Regions from separate parts of the Martinezella sp. CNPSo 3732 genome, predicted to be linked through region 1. Evidence: predicted binding sites of a transcription regulator. Region 1 holds the regulator's gene; each other region holds the start of a gene.
The links. Region 1 encodes LexA, which represses DNA repair genes until DNA is damaged. Its sites were predicted from a motif close to TGTTCNNNNTGTGTTCNG; they were not measured.

Region 1 (2,274 bases):
AAACGCTTATCGTCCGCCACCGCATCATCCGTACCGAATACCACGGCTGAAAAGCCATCCTCCCCCACCCGGAAACGATAAGCCTGGTCGCGCGCTACGAAAACATTGCCATCCACGATGCTCTTCTCGTATTGCTCCGGAGATGCGACGCCCAGAGGTTCGAGATAGGTTTTATCGGCAAAGAAGACGCAGGCATTCTGCGTGCCAAAGGGATGGCGCGCATCCGGAGCTACCGTGAAACCGAGCTTGCCGAGGCGTTCGCGTGCCAGAGCGATGTTGACGGTCGGCAGCACGAGATGATCCAGCGGATGCGGAGACGAAATCATGGCTTCTCCTGTTTGCTTGCGGAAGCAGATTTGCGCCCATCGCCCGCGCAATTCAAGATGGAAGCATGGAACACCCGGAGCACACGACATGGATAGAAGGCAATCTCGCAAACGTGATTGCTGATTCTCTGCCATGGCCGGCTCATGCAGTCGCGCGGCACGTTCGTCCAAATGCTCGGCGCATGGGCTGAACGACAAAGTCGCGGAAGCGAGTAGAGCGGCATTTCCCTTATTTTTCTGTGGATTAACGCAGATACGGCGCCCCGATGTTCCGAGCCGATCCATTCGCAAATGGTAATTATTTAACTGACCTCACAAGGCTTTACCGAAATTTAAGCACTTGCGGAACACATATGGAACATATAGTGTCCGTTCTGGATTTGTTTCACAGCTTTTCTTGATTCTGGGGTTCCAAGACGATGTTGACGCGCAAGCAGCAGGAACTGCTTCTCTTCATTCACGAACGCATGAAGGAATCCGGTGTGCCGCCATCTTTCGACGAGATGAAGGATGCACTGGATTTGGCATCCAAATCCGGTATCCATCGTCTGATCACGGCGCTGGAGGAGCGCGGCTTTATCCGCCGGCTACCGAACCGGGCTAGGGCCCTTGAAGTCATCAAGCTCCCGGATGCCTATAATCCCAGCCTTCAGCCGCGTCGCGGCTTTTCACCGAGCGTCATCGAGGGTAGCCTCGGCAAGCCGCAGCCCGTTGCCCCGCCCGCTCCGTCGAAAGTGGCTAATGACGATCACAACGGCTCGGCGTCTGTGCCCGTGATGGGCCGCATCGCAGCCGGCGTTCCGATCTCGGCCATCCAGAACAATACGCACGACATTACCGTTCCCGCCGACATGCTCGGATCTGGCGAACATTATGCGCTTGAAGTTCGCGGGGATTCGATGATCGACGCCGGAATTTTCGACGGCGATACGGTCATTATCCGCAATTCGACGACGGCCAATCCCGGCGATATCGTCGTTGCACTCGTCGACGATGAAGAAGCGACACTGAAGCGCTTCCGCCGCAAGGGTGCCTCCATCGCGCTCGAAGCCGCAAACCCGGCCTATGAAACCCGCATCTTTGGGCCGGACCGGGTCAAAGTTCAGGGCAAGCTCGTGGGCCTTATTCGTCGCTATCACTGACCGGTGAATTGTCGACGACGGGTGACGCTGGCGCAATTGGCGCGTCGAATGTGCCAGTGCGCCAATTATAAATTCGATGCCTGGTCCATGGACGTTGCGGGTTCTCGAATGCGGCTGAGATAATGGGCTTGTCTGCGGTAAGTATCATTTCGATGGAGCCGGTTTTACGCAATGTCGCACCGGTTATGAGCATTGCTCCGGAACGGCAATGGTCCAGCCGCAGCCGGATTGGCGTCACGACAAAATTCCCCGTGTCGCAAGCCGGGGACAAGTAAGCTGCATTTTCGATGGTTACCAATATCGAGCCGTTTTCTAGCATGGCTACGCACCATGCTCCCTTCTGGCAGGCAAAGCTTCCCTGCATGGTGCGATCCAGGGCTTCCGCCATTGCGGTGCGGACCGCCTTCTGCTCTTCGTTACTTAGTCGTCTATGCCGATCCGTCTTGCTGATCTGCGGAAGCCGGTTGTCGGCCGCAAGCATGGTCGGCGGTTGATGTTCGGCCGCGACGAGCGCTTTCTGCCATTGCTCGAAGATGAAGGCCTGCGGTCTCTCGCGATTGGTGGCGAGGATATCGTCCTGGCGCAGGGCAACGAGAATGCCATCTTCCGAGATCATCAGATCCGGCTTCGGTACGCCGGAGCCGAACGCGGCCACGCCGACAGATGACAGCAGCAGCAACAGGCCCAGATGGCGAAGCCGGGTCCGCAGCATGCTCATGATCAGGAAGCCAGCGATGAAAGTGGGCATCAGCCAGCCGGGCTGGCGTCCGAAGGTAATATCGCCTCCCCACCCCGCCACCGTTTTC
Region 2 (2,274 bases), on a different contig from region 1:
GAAGCGCGGCGCCGGCTCGAGATAGGTCTTCTGCTCGCCGCGATATTGGGCGTTGGTCATGCCTTCGGAAGGACAGGAATTGATTCCCAGGAATCGCCACTGAGTATGATGCAGCTCCGGCCGGATACATCACTCATCAGCAGTGTCCAGTTGCCGCTCTCGGCGGCGTAGATCTCGACAATCGTGCTCTGATCGAGCTTGCCGACGGCCGAAAGCTTTTCCGAAAGATGGTCGCCAAGAAACGCGACGATATCGACGTGCTGAGCGCAGGCGAGCGTTACCTGGGAGGCGGCGACGCGAGGATAGAGGATCGATGTTGCCACGAGGGCCGTTGCCATGAGGCGGGTGAGCATTGTGCGTTTCATAACGCACCTCCTTTCGCCGAAATCCCGGCGGAAAAGGAGAGTTCCGCTGACCAGTTCCGCCTGATATCGGCATCTTCATGGTCGGCCGCCTGACGCGACACGCGTAAGGTGCCGCCACACGCAAATTATCGCAGCTATTCGCGCGTTTACAAATGGAATCTGCTGAACGCTGGGGCCTATCGCGCCGCGCGTGCTACCCAGGACGGAATGAGCTCGCTTGAAAGCCGTCGGCCCTTCTGTCCCTTGGCGAACTCCGCCAGCCCCATGCCCGACCTGGCGACGGCGATCGCCTGGTGCTTGGAAAGCAGCAAACCCAGTTCCAGCGGCGCCATACGACGGCCGATTCGCTTCAGAAACGGGCGACGATAACCGCGCGATGCTGTAAAGCGCGCCGGCATCTTGTTCAGCGAGACATATTCGGCGACCTCGTCGATCCAGCCCGCTTGCGGTCGCGCGCCCGGCTCGACCAGCAGCAACCATTCGCCACGGGCCGACCGCAATATATCCTTGATATCCCATTGCGAATAAAAGCGGCAGCCGGCAGCATCGGCCACTTTCGATGTGCCGTCCCTGGAACCGTGATCGAGCACGACCACGTCGCTGACCAGCCCCTCGACCGCGCCTGCCACCAATGCCGCCAATGTCTGCGCCAGCTCGGGTTCGTGATCCTGGCATTCGATGATGACCGTCAACATTGCCCATTTATAGAGCGCCGCATAATTTATTGCCAGCACCTAACCCTCAGGCTCGAGCGTTTAAGAAAAGCATCATAAGCGGCCGAAATTCTCACAGCCGGCCCCGCCGAATGCCTCCGTGAATGAGATGGAAAATGACGGTCGCGGATTTTTGTTCTTGCAATGTTCTCATTTGTCGGATAGGAATTTAATCATCTTAGACGCGACATGCGATGGCATGAGCCGCCCTGGAGCTACCGATGAACGAGCAGTCCCTTGCAGGGCAGGCCGCTTTCGCGCCTGCCAATACGGCAGATGTTGCCAACGCTTTGATCGCCGATTCCGGTCTTAGGGTCGACGTCGAGCGTCGACGCGGACGCGGCGCCGGATTGAACCCGAGCGGCCGGTTCGAGCCGCAGCAGCGCGAAGCCTTCGACGACGGCTGGCAAAGCTGGGAAGAGTTGCCACCCTTCAAAACCGAAGTGCAGGTGGAGAAGCCGCGCACAGCCATTACCCGCAACGAATCGCCCGATATTTCTTTCGATCGTTCCATCAATCCCTATCGCGGCTGCGAGCATGGCTGCATCTACTGCTTCGCGCGGCCGACGCATGCCTATATGGGGCTTTCGGCGGGGCTGGATTTCGAATCGAAGCTGTTTGCCAAGCCGGATGCAGCCAAGCTTCTGGAGCGCGAATTGGCAAAGCCCGGTTACAAGCCGCGTGTTATCGCCATAGGCACGAATACCGATCCCTATCAGCCGATCGAGAAGGAATGGCGGATCATGCGCCAGATCCTTGAGGTGCTGAACCGGGCAAACCACCCGGTTGCCATCGTCACCAAATCGGCGTTGGTCATGCGCGATATCGATATTCTGAAGGAGATGGCAGCCAAGAATCTGGTGCGGGTGGGAGTATCGGTGACGACGCTCGACCGGAAGCTCGCACGCACCATGGAACCGCGGGCAGCGACACCGCCACGGCGGCTGGAAGCGATCCAGGCTTTGAACGAGGCAGGCATCCGCACCGCGATCATGGTGGCGCCGATTATCCCCGCGCTCAACGATCATGAAATCGAGCGTATCCTCGATGCAGGCAAAACGGCCGGCGCGCAGGAGGCGAGCTATGTCATCCTACGGCTGCCGCTGGAAGTGAGCCCGCTGTTCCGCGATTGGCTGCTGCAGCATTATCCGGATCGGTATCGCCACGTCATGTCACTGATCCGCTCGATGCGCGGC
Region 3 (2,274 bases), on a different contig from region 1:
CGCCATGATCGGACGGACCAGTGTCCGCGATGCGCTTCTCGAAATTTGCGGACATTCTTTGACATAGCCATTGCACCTGAGGGAGCCTATTTCGAGTCCTGCGCGGAGTGCGACTGGGACAGCCACCCCGGTTATTCTGAGGACGAGGAAGATCACGATAACGGTTAAGCGCACTAGCTCTCAGGTAAGGCTGGCCATTTTCCAAACGATGGTCGTTTTGTCGCTCTGGCGTACCGAAACGGTAGTTGAAATAGCCCTAAGGCTAAATAAATGAACGATTTCCGGGGAATGGGCTGGTGCTGCTAGAGAGATTTGAAATCTACATGTGATCAATAAAATCAATTGGTTGCATGATTTTTTGTAACGATGTTCCGTTCATCATATTGTGAGATTTTTACCCTCATTTGCAGTCATTATCATACGCAAAAAGATTGCAAACGGAATACTTTTGATGAATTACTGTGGCTATGCAATCTGGATACGGGCGTCCGGAGATTTCCTAGGGCCTGGCGCTGCAATGGTCGGCGAGGCTCTGACTTACCTTCAGGTGCTCTGAGAGATAGGACCAGTGAGCGCCAAAACATTTGCGGCGGTCTTCGTAGCGAACGGTAGGATCGGCCGCGATATCTCGTTTCGCCTGGGCTTCGGAAAGAGCTTCCAGGAGTATCTCGTTCCCTTATCTTCAATCATGTCGAGGGCGCTAGAATGGCCTCGGGTTTCGGTGTTTTGACCCGCGGTATGGCTCGACCGGTGCCGCGAATTCGGGAATGGGATTGTGTATCTCAGGTCTGACCTGGAACATATTGTGGATAATGACTAAAACATGAAATGCGCATGCCGTCTGAGGAGTGATCTTGGAATGATGGTGCAGCTATAGATTGTTATTGCCGCATCGGCTATGGGTTGATCAAGGACGTCAGTTGATACGTGGGTTGGTGCTATAACGTGTTTGAGGTTTGCTCGATGAGCGCTGGGTAGTAGGGGGAAATGATGATCCGCACCGGTTGCATTTTAACGGCGCCGATCCTTGAGATTGTTATCGAATGAAAATCATCGACAATACCTCTCAGCTACTTGGTGATGATCTGAAGGAAACACTCGGTCGCGGCTCTCGCGTGAAGATCGCGGCATCCTGCTTCTCGATCTATGCGTATGAGGCCCTGAAGTCCGAGCTGTCGAAGATTGATAGCCTACAGTTCATCTTCACCTCTCCGACTTTTGTGCCCATGGAAGCGACCGACAAGTTGCGAAAGGAGAAACGCGAGTTTTTTATTCCTAAAGCGGGTCGGGAAAGCGGCCTTTACGGCACTGAATTCGAGATCAAACTCCGAAATAAGCTCACGCAACGCGCCGTAGCTCGAGAATGTTCCGAATGGATCCGCAAGAAGGCTCGCTTCAAGTCCAACGCCACGCAGGCAGCCATGCAGCCCTTTGCGCATGTAGAGGTCGGAGGCGCTGCCGTCCTCTATCAGCCGATCAGCGGCTTTACGGCGGTGGATCTTGGCTACCAGAAGGGCAACGCGGTTTCCAACTTTGTGACCCGGATGGATGAGCCGGCGCATGCCGGCCTCTATCTTCAGCTTTTCAACCAGATCTGGAACGACGCGGATAAGCTGAGGGATGTGACGGACGCCGTCTGTGACCACATCGAGTCCATCTACCAGGAAAATGCTCCTGAGCGGGTCTACTTCCTGATGCTCTACAACATCTTTCGGGAGTTCTTAGAGGATATCGATGAGGACGTTCTTCCGAATGATCTGACGGGCTATCGCGAGAGCATCGTCTGGAACAAGCTCTTCAACTACCAGCGCGACGCCGCGACGGGGATAATCAATAAGCTCGAAACCTACAACGGCTGTATCCTGGCGGACTCGGTCGGCCTGGGGAAAACCTTCACCGCGCTAGCGGTGGTCAAATACTACGAGCTTCGCAACAAGTCCGTGCTGGTGCTGTGCCCGAAGAAGCTGGCGGACAACTGGCGGAACTACAACACTAATCTCACCACGAACATCTTTGCAAAGGACCGCTTCAACTATGACGTCTTCTGCCACACGGATCTGTCGCGCACGTCTGGTGAATCCTTTGGCATCCCGCTGAACCGAGTGAACTGGGGCAACTACGATCTTGTGGTGATCGACGAGTCCCACAATTTCCGGAACAACGATGTCTACAAAGACCGCGAGACGCGATATCAGAAGCTGATGAACAAGGTTATCCGTGCCGGGGTTAAGACCAAGGTGCTGATGCTTTCCGCTACGCCGGTGAACAACCGCT

Region 2: a site for LexA is predicted at 1,213-1,230, ahead of AC13RM_RS19235 (PA0069 family radical SAM protein). Genes of this name have one in related genera too.
Region 3: a site for LexA is predicted at 795-812, ahead of AC13RM_RS23505 (helicase-related protein). Genes of this name have one in related genera too.

The regions. Positions count from the first base shown of each region.
Region 1 is NZ_JBXSOO010000006.1:36,140-38,413, reverse strand. It holds gene AC13RM_RS13740 (VOC family protein) at 1-326, opposite strand, end outside; gene lexA (transcriptional repressor LexA) at 746-1,468, shown strand; gene AC13RM_RS13730 (ComEC/Rec2 family competence protein) at 1,449-2,274, opposite strand, start outside.
Region 2 is NZ_JBXSOO010000012.1:12,481-14,754, forward strand. It holds gene moaB (molybdenum cofactor biosynthesis protein B) at 1-25, shown strand, start outside; gene AC13RM_RS19225 (hypothetical protein) at 57-365, opposite strand; gene AC13RM_RS19230 (glycosyltransferase family 2 protein) at 542-1,060, opposite strand; gene AC13RM_RS19235 (PA0069 family radical SAM protein) at 1,300-2,274, shown strand, end outside.
Region 3 is NZ_JBXSOO010000017.1:49,077-51,350, forward strand. It holds gene AC13RM_RS23500 (hypothetical protein) at 1-168, shown strand, start outside; gene AC13RM_RS23505 (helicase-related protein) at 1,044-2,274, shown strand, end outside.